2 regions of the Serratia sp. 2723 genome follow, and region 1 is predicted to be linked to the other one. Evidence: predicted binding sites of a transcription regulator. Region 1 holds the regulator's gene; the other holds the start of a gene.
The links. The regulator PurR, encoded in region 1, represses purine synthesis genes. The targets are predictions, from matches to a motif close to CANGCAAACGTTTGCNTG.

Region 1 (7,400 bases):
TGTGCTGCATAAGGGCTTCATCGGCATCGACGGCATTAGCCTGACTATTGGCGAGGTGGTCAATAACCGTTTCTGCGTACATTTGATCCCGGAAACCCTTGAGCGCACCACGCTGGGTAAAAAGCGCCTGGGCGATAAGGTCAATATCGAGATCGATCCGCAAACTCAGGCGGTGGTGGATACCGTCGAGCGCGTGCTGGCTAATCGTGAGGCTGCGTTAGCTGTAACCAGCTCACTGGCACCCAAAGCCTGAGAACCCTATACCGATAACCACACTTAGGAGCTAAACGTGAAGTTTTATGGGAAAACGATGATGCTAGCGGCGCTGTTGGCGCTGACCGCCTGTTCAAGTTCCCCGGAACAGGCGAACTCACAGTCGGCCGAGGCTGAAGATGATACCTGTGGCGCAGCGCAATATCAGAATTATGTGGGTAAACCGCTGTCTGCGTTGGACGGGGTCAATATTCCTCAACAGGTACGAACCATTCCTTATAATTCTGCAGTGACCATGGACTTTAATCTAAAGCGCTTGAACTTCCTGGGTGATAGCGAAGACAAGATCATTCGCGTTTATTGTGGCTAAAGCATAAAAAAACAAACCCCGGCAGCCCGGGGTTTGTTTTCTCAGAGGGTCATAATGTGTAGGAGAGTTGCATGCTGTGCCTGCCTTGCATTCAGCGAGGAACGCGCAGACCGCCTTCGACGCCTTTGGGGCTGAATACCACCTGCCAGAGTTGAATATCGCGAGCGCGGAACGCCCCGGCGCAGGCATTAAGGTAATAACTGAACATCCTTTCGAAACGTTCGGAATAGCGCGACGCCAGCTGTGGCCAACTCTGTTTGAAACGTTCATACCAGGCCATCAGGGTGCGGTCATAGTCTGCGCCGATATTATGCCAATCTTCCATGACGAAATGGCCTTCGCTGGCCTGGGCAATATGTTTCACCGACGGCAGGCAACCGTTGGGGAAGATATATTTGTTGATCCACGGATCAACGTTCATATCGGTCTGGTTGGAGCCAATGGTATGCAACAGGAAAATGCCATCGGGTTTTAAATTACGTTCCACTACCTTGAAATAGGTGCGGTAGTTCTTCGGCCCAACGTGTTCGAACATGCCAACCGAGACGATGCGGTCAAACTGCTGGTGGAGATCGCGGTAATCCTGCAGCAGAATTTCCACGTCCAGCCCGGCACAGCGTTCTTGCGCCATTTTTTGCTGTTCGGCAGAGATGGTGACCCCCACCATGGAAACGCCATAGTGCCTGGCCGCATAAGCAGACAGGCCGCCCCAGCCACAGCCGATATCCAATACCCGCATGCCGGGCTGCAGGTGCAGTTTTTCACAAATCAACCGTAGCTTGGCTTCCTGTGCTTCTTCCAAGGTAGTGGCCTGTTGCCAGTAGCCACAGGAATATTGCATATAGGGATCCAGCATCTGGGTAAACAAATCGTTACCCAGATCGTAATGCTCTTTGCCAACGATCCAGGCACGCTTTTGGGATTGCAGATTGGTCAGGCGGGCGGCGGCAATACGCAAGATATCTTTCAGGTGGTGGGGCAGTTTCTTTTCCAGACCGGCTGCGACAACCCGCTGAAAAAACATGTCCAGCCGTTCACATTCCCACCAACCGTCCATGTAGCTTTCGCCCAGCCCCAGGGAGCCGTTTTGCAGTACGCGTTTAAAGAAATTGGGATTGTTGATCTGAATATCGAAAGGGCGTGAGCCATTGATTTCAATACCGGCCATGCTAAGCATTTCATGTGCGATACGATACCAATGGTTATCCTGGATGCTCAGATCTTCTATACACGATGAACTCATAGCTTCTCCATCACCTTCTTCTGACTTATGATCCTGCAGAATTTAGCGTAGACAATTTCTACAGGGACATACGTATACCTACGGTAAAAACTCACCGTGGCGTCTGAAAACCGACTGGAACAGAGGAAATTTAAGAGGCTCTTTGCGCCAAAGGACGCGGGTAAATGCAACCTTAAAAAAAGTGTGATGCCATCCACGTACGCAGCAGTTGCTGCAATAAGAGCTTAGTATAACTGTTATTCTAAAAGGTTGCTTTTGAGTATAGGCTTGCCGAGGTGCAGACTCAACTGCAAATCGCGCTCGGCAAGAATTTTCATTAAGTGACTATTTTAAAAGGTAATTATTGCGCTGACTCAACACGTTCCTGCCGCGTTACCTGCGTTTCATCTGTTCCTTTGCCACGTTGGATCAGGTAGCCCAAGGCCGCCAAGAATACGGTGGCAACCATTACGGTGGCAGTGGCTAGCAGCGGCCGGGCGATAAATGCCGAAACCAACAGGCTGGCTATAAAGCATAATCCCAACTGTAGCGTGTTTTGCAGCGCTGCGGCTTTGCCACTGTTGTTGGGGAAGGGCATCAACGCATTGGCCACCAGGATCGGATAGCTGGCACCGTTTACTAACGCCATGAAGCAGAACGGGATCAACAGCGTGGTCAACGTTGGTTCACTCAGCGTGGCGATCAGATACAACGCCGCCATGCTGATACCGTAAGCTAACAGCAACCACGGCAGCAAGGTTTTGCCAGAAATGCGATTTAAAGCGCTACGGCAGCTGTAACCCCCTAATAAGAAAGCCAGCGTTTGTGGCACATAGCTCAGGCCAATATCGTTGGGGCTATATCCCATATCGCCGAGGATAAAGGGTGAACCTGTCAGCCAAGCGAAGAAGCCGGCTGAGCAGGCGGCAAAAACCATCACGTTGCCGCTGAACACCGGTGATTTCAAGATCTGCATAAAGCCAAGGCTGGGCTTCTTATCGGCGGAAGGCACTCGTTTACTACGATCTTTCAGCAATAAGGTGGGGATCAGCAGCAGGGCGGTAATCCCCAGCAGCACGGCGAAGATGGCCCGCCATCCCATATGGTTGAGCAACCAGGCACCCAGCAGCGGGGCCAGCGCCGGAGAGAGGGCGACCAGCGGCATAATAGAGGCGAAAACGCGGTTGGCTTTGCCATCGCGGTAGCGATCGACCACGATCGCCTGCCAGGTGACGGCGGCGGAACACACGCCAATGGCTTGAATAAAGCGCAGTGACCACAGTTGTGTCACGTTCTCGACCCACAGCATACCGAGACACCCGACGGCGAACAGCGCCAGGCCAATCAATAACACGGGCTTACGGCCAATACGGTCGGACAGTGGTCCCCACAGCAATTGGGCGAAGGCAAAGCCCGCCAGGAAGATACTCAGACTGGCGCTGATCGCCCCAGCGGAGATTTGCAGATCCTGCTGCATTGCTCCAAAAGCGGGCAGGTACATATCGGTAGCCAGATAGCCCAACATACTCAGGCCGGCCAGATAGAACATAAATCCAAAATTTCGCATTGCTATTTCTCGTTAAAATTATGTTGTCGCAGGTTTTGAAGCGCCGGCAAGTGTATACGGCTGGATCTCTGCTTGTGAAACGGTAATATTTGCAAGATGCTGTTAAAAAATTTGAAGGCAAGATTATGTGGTCTGAATATTCACTCGATGTGGTAGATGCGGTAGCGCGGACCGGTAGTTTCAGCGCGGCGGCACAGGAGTTGCACCGAGTTCCTTCTGCGGTGAGTTATACGGTACGCCAACTGGAGCAATGGCTGGCTGTGCCGCTGTTTGAGCGCCGTCACCGCGATGTGGAGCTGACGCCGGCGGGGGCGCTGTTTATTAAAGAAGCGCGGGTTGTTATCAAAAAAATGCTCGATACTCGACGACAGTGCCAGCAGGTGGCCAACGGTTGGCGTGGGCAACTGAGGATTGCGGTCGATCTGATCGTCAAACCCCAGCGTAGTCGCCAATTGGTGCTGGATTTTTATCGCCATTTCCCCGATGTGGAGCTGATGGTGCAACCGGAAGTTTTCAACGGCGTATGGGATGCGCTGGTGGATGACCGAGCTGAGATGGCCATTGGTGCAACGCGGGCGGTGCCGGTAGGCAGCGGTTTTGCCTTTCGCGATATGGGTTTTATGAATTGGCTCTGTGTAGTGCATGCCAAACATCCGCTGGCCGCCTTGCAAGGAAAGCTGCGCGACGATCAGCTTCGCCCTTATCCCTCGTTGCTGTTGGAAGATACTTCGCGCAATTTACCCAAGCGGGTGACCTGGTCGCTGGACAACCAGCGGCGGCTGACCGTGCCGGACTGGGTTTCGGCGGTAGATTGTTTGCGTGCCGGGCTGTGTGTGGGTATGGTGCCCGCGCATCGGGTATTGCCGTTGGTACAAAGTGGCGAACTGGTGGTGTTACCACTGGATGAACCTTTCCCGCCCAGTGCCTGCTGCCTGACCTGGCAGCAAAATGCCCAGTCTCCGGCTATGGCCTGGCTGTTGGACTATCTGGGCGATAGCGAAACGCTCAATCAGGAATGGCTCAGTGAAGAGGAACCGGGGGCAGTGCGTCGCTAATCGGGCGCAGCACAATTTGCAGCGCCCCTACGGAGGGTTAACGGCGGTAATCGACAAAAGGACCATCTGCCACGGAGCGGCGCTCAATGAGTTTTGGATGCACTTCAATCACCTGCGACTCTTCACGCTTGCTGATTATGCGATCCAACAGCATGGTGAAGGCCATCTCGCCCAGGCGTTCTTTCGGCTGGTGAATGGTGGTCAGCGCCGGGGTGAAGTAGCGGGCATTACGCACGTTGTCGTAACCAATAACCGAGATATCCTGCGGTACACGCAACCCCAGCTCATCGGCGGCGCAGATTGCCCCCATAGCCATAATATCACCGCCACAGAAAACGGCGGTTGGGCGATGCTTTTGTGACAAGATTTGATGCATGGCTTTATAGCCGGATTCGGGCTCGAAATCCCCTTGCACGATCCATTCTTCACGCACTTCGATGTTGGCTTCCTTCATGGCTTTCAGAAAGCCCTGATGGCGACCTCCGCCGGTATTACGCGCCAGTTGACCCGGAATGGCACCGATGTCCCGGTGTCCCCGTTCGATCAGGTAGCGACCTGCCAGGTAGCCGCCCTTGAAGGCATTGTCGATAATGGTATCGGTGAAGTCTCCGCGCGCGGTACCCCAATCCATCACCACCATAGGAATATTACGGTAATCTTCCAGCATGCCCAGCAGCTGATCGGGATATTCTGAGCACATGACCAGCAGGCCATCGACGCGTTTTTGCGCCAGCATTGCCAGATAGGCTTGCTGTTTATCCAGGTTATTGTGCGAGTTACACAAGATCAGGGTATAGCCTTTGCTGTAGCAGCTGTTTTCTACCGCTTCGATCACTTCGGCAAAATAGGGGGCCTCACTCGAGGTGGCGAGCAAGCCGATCGATTTGGTGTGGTTGACCTTGAGGCTGCGGGCCACGGCGCTGGGTGAATAGTGCAGCTCTTTGATGGCGGCCCAAACGGCCGTTTTGGTATCTTCGGCGACGAAACGCGTTTTATTGATAACGTGCGATACGGTAGTGGTAGAAACGCCAGCGCGTTTGGCCACATCTTTAATCGTTGCCATGTAAAGAATGACTCCTAAACCTACATGTTACAGCATGTAAGTATGATGTTAATCGTTTGCCTGCGTAGATCCTTTCCCAGATAAGCGAAAACTGAGTTTTTAGTGCTGAAGTCGTAAATCGCTTGAACAGGGAGGGGCAGTTTATCGGTACGCAGTTGTGAACTGCGGATTTTGTCGCATATTGAAGAAAAGTGGAAGAGCTAATCGGTATTTATCCGTGGGGAAATCATAACAAGATTTTCATCACGAACTATGGGAAAATGATTTGACGTATTAACTGTGTGGCTTATGCTCTGGAAAAGCCAATCTGAGAGGGAGTTGTATATGGATACCAATTTGAAGATGTCATTACTCACTACCGTGGGTGCTTTGGCAATGATTATTGCTTTCAGTTTTGTTGCCGCATTGAACTGATCCTCAGCAAAAAACAAAGGCGCAGCTTGTGCCGCGCCTTATTAGCTAGTCACCCGTCGTTAAGCCAGGTTTTTTGCCACGAACGCCCAGTTCACCAACGCCCAGAAGTTTTCCAGGTACTTTGGCCGCGCATTGCGGTAGTCGATATAGTAAGCATGTTCCCACACGTCAACGGTCAATAACGGAACGTCTGCGCCCGTCAGTGGGGTTGCCGCATTCGAGGTGCTGACGATCGCCAGACTGCCGTCCGCCTTTTTCACCAGCCAGGTCCAGCCAGCGCCGAAGTTTTTCACGGCGGCATCGGTGAACTGCTCTTTAAAGGCGGCGAAGGAGCCGAATGACTTGTTGATGGCCTCTGCCACTGCGCCCGTTGGCTCGCCACCACCTTGCGGTGATAAACAGTGCCAATAGAAGGTGTGGTTCCAGACCTGGGCGGCGTTGTTGAACACTCCACCGGTGGAGGTCTTGACGATCTCGATCAGGGATTTACCTTCGAACTCGCTGCCTTTCACCAGATTGTTCAGGTTAACCACGTAGGTGTTATGGTGCTTGCCATAGTGGTATTCCAGCGTTTCCGCGGAAATGTGCGGTTCGAGAGCGTTTTTCTCATACGGTAATGCAGGTAATTCAAACGACATTGCTTTCTCCTTTTATAGACAATACGTCTCTCCGACGCTGTGGGCCTGGGTGGCCGAGGGCGAAAAAACGCAATTGCACCACTTTTGTTATGGTCATTAATCTTAACAACTTTCCGAGCGAAAAGAACATCCAAAGTGTGCCAAGTGGCTGATTGATTAAAGTCGCAGCGGTTTTTGATTTTCTGGGGAGTAAGGCACGGCTGAGCAGTTGGCTCAGCCGTGCTAGGTCAACGAATGGTGGTCGGGGTCACTACGCGGCGGGCGCCAATGTAATGGTTCTGCCAATAGTCGTTATCCAACTGACTGATGCGAATCTCTTCACCGGTGCGCGGTGACTGGATGAACTTACCGTTACCAAGATAGACGCCAACGTGATCGGCGGTGCCACGGTTGTTGATGCGGAAGAACACCAGATCGCCTTTCTCCAGCTCATTACGTTTGATCGGCGCTGCATCACGCAGGTGGTACATTTCGTTGGCGGTACGCGGCATTTTGATTTTCACCACGTCTTTGTACGCGTAATAAATCAGCCCGCTGCAGTCGAAGCCTGTACCAGGTGAAGATCCACCCCAGCGGTAGGGTTTACCCATTTGCCCCATCAGCTTGGCCATGGCGGTTTGCTTGGCGTGCTGATAACGTTTTTTATGGGCGGCGGAAAGTTTCAACGGCTTGTCGCGGCCAGCCAATTTTGCCGTAGCTTTGCCTTCTTCACGATGGCGACCATAGCCTTTTTTATAGCCTTTTTTAGGCGGAGTCACTTTGAGCTTGGCCGTTTTGGTTGCCTGGCTTTTGGTTTTAACTCTGGTGGTTTTTTTGGCCGTCTTTAAGGTTGCCGGTTTGGTTTTTAGCGTTTTCGGA
Region 2 (7,400 bases), on a different contig from region 1:
GGCATTACGGCGCTGTGGTTCCAGCTCTTCGATGATTTCCATTGCCCGTACTTTGGGAGCGCCGGTAATCGATCCGCCGGGAAAACAGGCGCGCAACAGCTCGCTAGCCGAGCGGTTAGCGGGCAGGGTGGCAGTAACGGTACTGACCAGATGATGTACCGCCGGGAACGGCTCAACCACGAACAGTTCCGGCACCTTGACGCTGCCAGGCTCTGCCACACGGCCAATGTCATTACGCAGCAGATCGACAATCATCAGATTTTCGGCCCGGTCCTTGGGGGAATTGGCCAACTTTTGCGCCTGTTCGGCATCCAGCGCGGCATCGGCAAGGCGGGGTAGTGTGCCTTTGATGGGCCGGGTCTGGATCTGCCGATCGGCCAACCACAGGAAACGTTCTGGTGAAACGCTTAACACCGCGTTGGCGGGCAGGCGCAGGAAAGCAGAGAACGGCGCACGGTTGCTGGCGCTTAGCTGCTGGAATGCCTGCCATTCGTCCCCTTGATAAGGGGCGGAAAAACGCTGAGCCAAATTGATCTGATAGCAATCGCCACTGCGCAGATAATCCTGGATCCGCCGGAATTTCTCGCCATACTGTTGGCGCGTCATATTGGCCTGCCAGTTGCCGGTCAGGGCGAAGCGGGGCTGTGGCACGACCTGCTGTTGGTTAAGCCATTGCCAGCGTTGTTCTACATCCCCATAGCTGAGCAGGGTCAGTTTTTGCCGCTGGTGATCGGCGATCAGTGCCCAGTCATAAATGCCCACCGCCATATCTGGCAGCTTGGTATCGGCCTGCGCTAACTGTGGCAACGCTTCGATACGCCGCCCTAAATCATAGCCAAATAGCCCTAGCGCTCCCCCTTGAAAGGGCAGATCGCCGTTCAGTGGCGGATGCAGGTTGAGAGCATCCAGCTGTTGTTGCAACAGAACGAAGGGATCTTCCGGTGAGTTGCTGCGAGTCTCTCCTTGCTGGATCTCGGTGCTGGCGCCGCAGGTGGTCAGCGTGGTGCGCGGTTCTGCCACCAGAATGTCAAACCGGTTGTGTGGGTGTTCGGCAAAGCCTGAATGCAGCAGCATGGCCCAAGGCCGTGGTGCCAATGGTGCGAACAGCGTCAACACGGCATCGTGCGTATAAGGTAAAGACTTAAGGTTTGGGGCGGTGAAACTCATAGGGTTCAATCAACCTGACTCACGTAATCAGCGGTGTTGGCAGCCATTCTGCCACATTACGCCATAGGGTGCTGCTTACAGATTAGCCGGATGAAAAATAAACCAAGGGTAAATGGAGCATTTTTTGCAACGTCTGACATATTTTAAAATGTAGAATGCCATTATATTCCCGCGGAAAGAAATTTCTTCGGTGGATATTTCAATAAGTAAAATAACAATAATAAATGTATCTTGTTTTACCCGATAATTATTCTGATTTACCCCACAGGTGAGGACAACAATGTCATTAAAATTAAGCGTTATTGTTCCTTTACATAATGTTGGGGAGCTATTTATTCCTTTCTTGAATTCATTGCTGGCGCAACATGAGCAGCAATTGGAGGTGATCATCGTTAACGATGGATCCTCCGACGGCTCAGGAGAGATCGCGCACCGCTACGCCATGCAGCATCCGCATATCAAGGTCATCGATCAGCCCAATTCAGGGGTTTCCAATGCCCGCAATACCGGGTTGGCCGTGGCCCGTGGCAAATATGTCGCCTTCCCCGATGCCGATGATTTATTGGATCCAAAAATGTATTCAACACTGCTTGCATTAGCCGAAGAACATCAATTAGACGTGATGCAATGTAACGGCGAACGCTATTTTGCAAGTAATGGTGATTTGCAGCCCATTATTCCCGCTGCGCGTCTGAAAGATACGGCGGTTATTTCCGGTGCACAGTGGTTGGAAAAAGCGTTGAAATCAAGACGCTTTATTCATGTGGTGTGGTTAGCCGTGTATCGCCTGGATTTTATCAAGCAGCACCAACTCTATTTCGAACCGGGCCTACACCACCAGGATATCCCCTGGACCACCGAGGTGATGTTCAATGCTCAACGAGTTAAATACCTGAGCAAACCGCTTTATCGCCAACGGGTACACGACCGCTCGATCAGCAACCGTCGGCGTACCGGGAAGGCGAACGTCGAGTATCAGCGCCACTATATGAAGATCGTCGAGATGCTGGTGGCCCTCAACCAGCGCTACAGCAGCAAGATCCCGATTTGCGCAGCTTTCCACTGGCAGATCGCGCGCGAGGCGCTGGGGATTTGCCATAGTATTCGTCGTGAGCCCGAACTGCAGGCGCAACAACAGATCACCGAAGATTTCTACCGGCGCGGTATTCAGCGGATGATGATCGACAACATGAGGGGGATCAAGCAGGCATGGCAGGTGATGTTGTGGCTGCATCGTTTAAAACAGTGGCGCAGTGAGAACGCGATTCCCTTGCGGGCCAGCGAATAACAGGTGTAGGGATCTGCGTCGTTAGCGCGTATAATTCTCGTCTATTTTACCGGGGAGAAATACATGCTTGCAGGTATGCCGTCACTGAGTCACCAAGAACAGCAGGAAGCTGCTGAACGTATCCATTTGCTGATGGGGCAGGGCATGAGCAGCGGAGAGGCCATCGCGACTGTAGCGCAGGAAATCCGCGAAAAACATCAGGGCGACCAGGTTAGCGTGATGTTCGACGATGAAGAAGAACAGCAACAGCAGGAAGAGCCGATCGAGTATCTGGACGAAGATAGCGAACACGACGAAAACTACTGATGTTAGCGGGGGTCGGCATCCCGAACCCCCAACCGGTTTACCCTTGCACCGTCACTGCAGCAGCGGCCTGTTTGGCCAGCTCTACCGCTTGTTCTACTTCTGGTGCAACGGCCAGTGCAACGCCCATCCGGCGTTTGCCCTCAATGTTCGGTTTACCGAATAACCGCACCTGATTATAACCACTTAGTGCCGTCTCCAACCCGCTGAAACGTACGTTGCTGCTGCTTAGCTCCGGCAGGATCACTGCAGAGGCGGCGGGCCCAAACTGGCGTATCGCGTTAATCGGCAGCCCAAGGAAAGCGCGCACGTGCAGCGCAAACTCGGACAGATCCTGCGAAATCAGCGTGACCATGCCGGTATCATGCGGGCGTGGAGAAACCTCGCTGAAAATCACCTCATCACCGCAGACGAACAGCTCAACGCCGAACAGGCCAAATCCACCCAGCGCGTTAACCACCTTTGCGGCTATCCCCTGAGCACGGCTTAATGCCAGTTCAGACATCCGTTGCGGCTGCCAGGATTCGCGGTAATCCCCCTCTTCCTGACGGTGGCCTATCGGCTCACAGAAATGTACGCCATCGACGGCGTTGATGGTCAGCAGGGTGATCTCGAAATCAAATTTGACCAGACCTTCAACAATCACCCTGCCTCCGCCAGCGCGGCCACCAAGCTGTGCGTAATCCCAGGCGGCACCCAGTTGCTGCTCTTCACGGATCAGGCTTTGCCCTTTGCCGGATGAGCTCATCACTGGCTTGACGATGCACGGGTAACCAATCTCGGCCACCGCTTGGCGGAAGCTTTGCTCGTTATCGGCAAAGCGGTAGCTGGATGTGGGCAGCTCCAGCGTTTCAGCGGCCAGACGGCGAATACCTTCGCGGTTCATGGTCAGACGTGTGGCTTCGGCACAGGGAACGACGTGATGGCCCTGTTGCTCCAACTCAACCAGCATGCTGGTGGCGATAGCCTCTATTTCCGGCACGATAAAATCGGGGCGTTCCTGTTCGATCAACGCTTTGAGCGCCGAACCATCCAGCATATTGATGACGTGGCTACGGTGTGCCACATGCATGGCTGGGGCATCGGCGTAACGGTCGACGGCAATCACTTCCAAGCCTAAACGCTGGCATTCGATGGCCACTTCTTTGCCCAGCTCGCCTGAGCCGAGTAGCATAACGCGGGTGGCGGCAGGACGCAGGGCGGTTCCAATAGTTAACATAGTCTGATACCTGGATCTGAATGAATTCGCTAGTCTGACACTGAGTGCGCAGTATATACGAAAACGATTGCGTACAACCAGTGGCGCATATTAAGCGCTTTTTTTAACGCCGAAATCCGGAAACCCCGCCAACTCTGTTATTATCTGCGCCTGATCCGGCGCCAGCCAAGCGCAGCGCCGCCTTTCCACTTGCTATATAAGAGTTATTGCCGTGAGCACAGTTTCTTTTTCTTCCCTGCCGCTGCCAGCTGAACAGTTGGCCAACCTCAACGAACTGGGGTATGCCGAAATGACGCCGGTACAGGCCGCAGCGCTGCCTGCCATCCTGAACGGGCAGGACGTACGTGCCAAAGCGAAAACCGGTAGCGGTAAAACGGCGGCATTTGGTATCGGCCTGCTGGATAAAATCAACGTTGCCAAAGTGGCAACCCAGGCGCTTATTCTGTGCCCGACGCGTGAGCTGGCCGACCAGGTGAGCAAAGAGCTGCGTCGCCTGGCCCGCTTTACCCAGAACATCAAGATACTGACCCTGTGTGGCGGCCAGCCGGTGGGACCACAGCTCGACTCCCTGGTGCATGCGCCACACATTGTGGTGGGTACGCCGGGCCGTGTGCAGGAGCATCTGCGCAAGAAAACTCTGGTGCTGGACGAGATGACCGTGTTGGTGCTGGATGAGGCTGACCGCATGTTGGACATGGGCTTTGCCGATGATATCGATGATGTGATCAGCTATACGCCGCCGCAGCGCCAGACCCTGCTATTTTCTGCCACCTATCCGGCGGGCATCGAGCGCATTAGCGCCCGTGTGCAGCGCCAGCCACTGAATGTGGAAGTTGAAGGTGGTGATGAGCAAGCCTCAATCGAGCAGCGTTTTTATGAGACCACCCGCGATCAACGCCCTGCAGTGCTGGTGAGCGCCATCCGCCATTATCAACCAGCGTCCTGCGTGGTGTTTTGTAACACCAAGCGTGATTGCCAGAGCGTGTATGAAGCGCTGGAAGCCCGTGATATCAGTTGCATGGCGCTGCATGGCGATCTTGAACAACGCGATCGGGACCAGGTGCTGGTTCGCTTTGCCAACCGCAGCTGCCGTGTACTGGTGGCGACCGACGTGGCCGCGCGTGGCCTGGATATCAAAGAATTGGAGCTGGTGGTCAACTACGAGCTGTCGTTTGACCCTGAGGTTCACGTCCACCGCATTGGCCGTACTGGTCGTGCCGGTCTGAGCGGGTTGGCGATCAGCCTGTGTACGCCGCAGGAAATGGTGCGTGTTCATGCTCTCGAAGAGTATCTGTCCATGCGCGCAAAATGGTCACCCGTGTCTGAGCTGAGCGGGGCGCCTAACACGCCGCTGGAAGCGGAAATGGTCACCCTGTGCATCGACGGTGGCCGCAAGGCTAAAATCCGCCCTGGCGATATTCTTGGGGCGTTGACCGGTGACGCCGGGCTAACGGCTGCAGAAGTCGGCAAGATCGACATGTTCCCGGTGCATGCCTATGTGGCTATCCGTAAGGCCAGCGCCCGTAAGGCACTGCAACAGCTTCAGCAAGGTAAGATCAAAGGCAAGAGCTGCAAAGTGCGGCTGTTGAAATAATAAACGGCAGGGCGCTTGCAGCCCTGCCCGAAATCACTCTATACTGTATAAAAATACAGTATCATAACCTTTGAGGAAGATGCTCATGGCTGTTGAAGTGAAATATGTAGTAGTGAGAAACGGTGAGGAAAAAATGACTTTCGCAAATAAGAAAGAAGCCGATGCCTACGACAAAATGTTGGATCTGGCCGATAGCCTCGGTGAATGGTTGCAGCAAGCGCCAGTCACGCTGGAAGAAGAACAGCGTGAAGGGTTGAGCTTCTTCCTGGCGGAACACAAAGATGTGCTGGTGCAGATCCTGCGTGGTGGTGCCCCGCAAGAAGCTGTCAAAAAGCCAGCCAAAACCAAAGGTGAGAAACCTGCCGCCGTCCCGGAAGAAGGTGCTGCGTCAGAAGAGCAGCAGGCCGCCTAAGCCGTGGTACCGCAACATGTTCATAACCAAGGATCCAGCATGTCTCGTGAAATAACCTTCTTCAGCCGTTTTGAGCAAGATATTCTGGCCGGGCGTAAAACCATCACCATTCGGGATGCCAGCGAAGCTCACTTCCAGCCGAATGAGGTGCTGCGCGTCAGCCGCAACGAAGACGGCGTATTTTTCTGTTATATCGAGGTAAAGTCGGTAACGCCGGTGCGCCTGGATGAGCTAACGCATGAACATGCGCAGCAGGAGAATATGACGCTCGGCGAACTCAAGCAGGTGATCCAGGATATCTACCCAGGGCTGGATGAGCTGTTTGTCATCGCGTTTACCAAACGTTAGTCCCGGGACGCCACTTAATCCTCCGCATCGCCTCAGCCACTTTTGTGGGAACTGGCGCGATGTTGTGGATTTGAACGAATGTCCAACCGTGGCACGTTCGGTCTCCTTTCCCTTTGGGTGAGGGCTAGGGTAGGGGAAATCCTCTATCCTATCTGCGCTGACACCTCCATTGAAAAAATAGCTACGCGGCTTGTTAAGCTGGTGAAATTCGTGTCACTCTTGCCTTAATCAAAGTAAGCGGATGATTTATCAATGATGACACCTCCCAAGGCAGAAAAACGTCCTTACCCAATCACCACCCATGGCGACACGCGTGTGGATGATTACTACTGGCTGCGCGACGACGAACGTACCGATCCCCAGGTATTGGACTATTTGCGGGCTGAAAATGCCTACACCGACGCGCAGCTCAAGCCGCAACAGGCGCTGCGTGAAACGCTGTATCAGGAGATGGTCGCGCGTATCCCACAGCAGGAGCATTCCGTGCCTTACGTCAGGCGTGGTTTCCGCTATCAGACCCGCTATGAGCCGGGGAATGAATATGCGCTGTATGTGCGCCAGCCGGCAGCGGCTACCGAGCTTTGGGACACCTTGCTCGATGGCAATCAGCGTGCGGAAGGGCACGAATTCTATACGCTGGGCGGGTTGGACGTCAGCCCGGACAACCAGCGCCTGGCCGTGGCGGAAGACTTCCTGTCGCGCCGCCAATACGATATCCGTTTCAAGGATCTACGCGACGATAGCTGGGCCGATGAGGTGTTGGAAAACACCTCTGGCAATTTCGAGTGGGCCAATGACTCCGCCACCGTCTACTACGTGCGTAAACATGCCAAGACATTGCTGCCGTATCAGGTCTATCGCCACGTAGTGGGCAGCGATCCGCAGCAGGACGTGCTGATCTACGAGGAACAGGATGACACTTTCTACGTCAGCCTGGAAAAAACCACCTCCGAGCGCTTTATCCTGATCCACCTCAGTAGCACCACCACCTCAGAGATCCTGTTGCTGGATGCGAGCAGTGCAGACAGTAAGCCACAGATGTTTGCGCCGCGCCGTAAAGATCACGAAT

Region 2: the regulator PurR is predicted to act here: its motif matches at 4,034-4,051, upstream of purT (formate-dependent phosphoribosylglycinamide formyltransferase).

What each region holds. Positions count from the first base shown of each region.
Region 1 is NZ_JBNDIN010000005.1:224,437-231,836, reverse strand. Features, by position in the region: gene ABIE29_RS09970 (riboflavin synthase subunit alpha) at 1-253, shown strand, start outside; gene ABIE29_RS09965 (I78 family peptidase inhibitor) at 290-583, shown strand; gene cfa (cyclopropane fatty acyl phospholipid synthase) at 675-1,826, opposite strand; gene punC (purine nucleoside transporter PunC) at 2,167-3,372, opposite strand; gene punR (DNA-binding transcriptional activator PunR) at 3,498-4,427, shown strand; gene purR (HTH-type transcriptional repressor PurR) at 4,465-5,490, opposite strand; gene ABIE29_RS09940 (YnhF family membrane protein) at 5,815-5,904, shown strand; gene sodB (superoxide dismutase [Fe]) at 5,964-6,542, opposite strand; gene ABIE29_RS09930 (C40 family peptidase) at 6,770-7,400, opposite strand, start outside.
Region 2 is NZ_JBNDIN010000004.1:391,145-398,544, reverse strand. Features, by position in the region: gene pabB (aminodeoxychorismate synthase component 1) at 1-1,167, opposite strand, end outside; gene ABIE29_RS08920 (glycosyltransferase) at 1,448-2,455, shown strand; gene ABIE29_RS08915 (YoaH family protein) at 2,519-2,761, shown strand; gene purT (formate-dependent phosphoribosylglycinamide formyltransferase) at 2,799-3,977, opposite strand; gene dbpA (ATP-dependent RNA helicase DbpA) at 4,189-5,571, shown strand; gene ABIE29_RS08900 (YebG family protein) at 5,657-5,983, shown strand; gene yqfB (N(4)-acetylcytidine aminohydrolase) at 6,023-6,331, shown strand; gene ABIE29_RS08890 (S9 family peptidase) at 6,584-7,400, shown strand, end outside.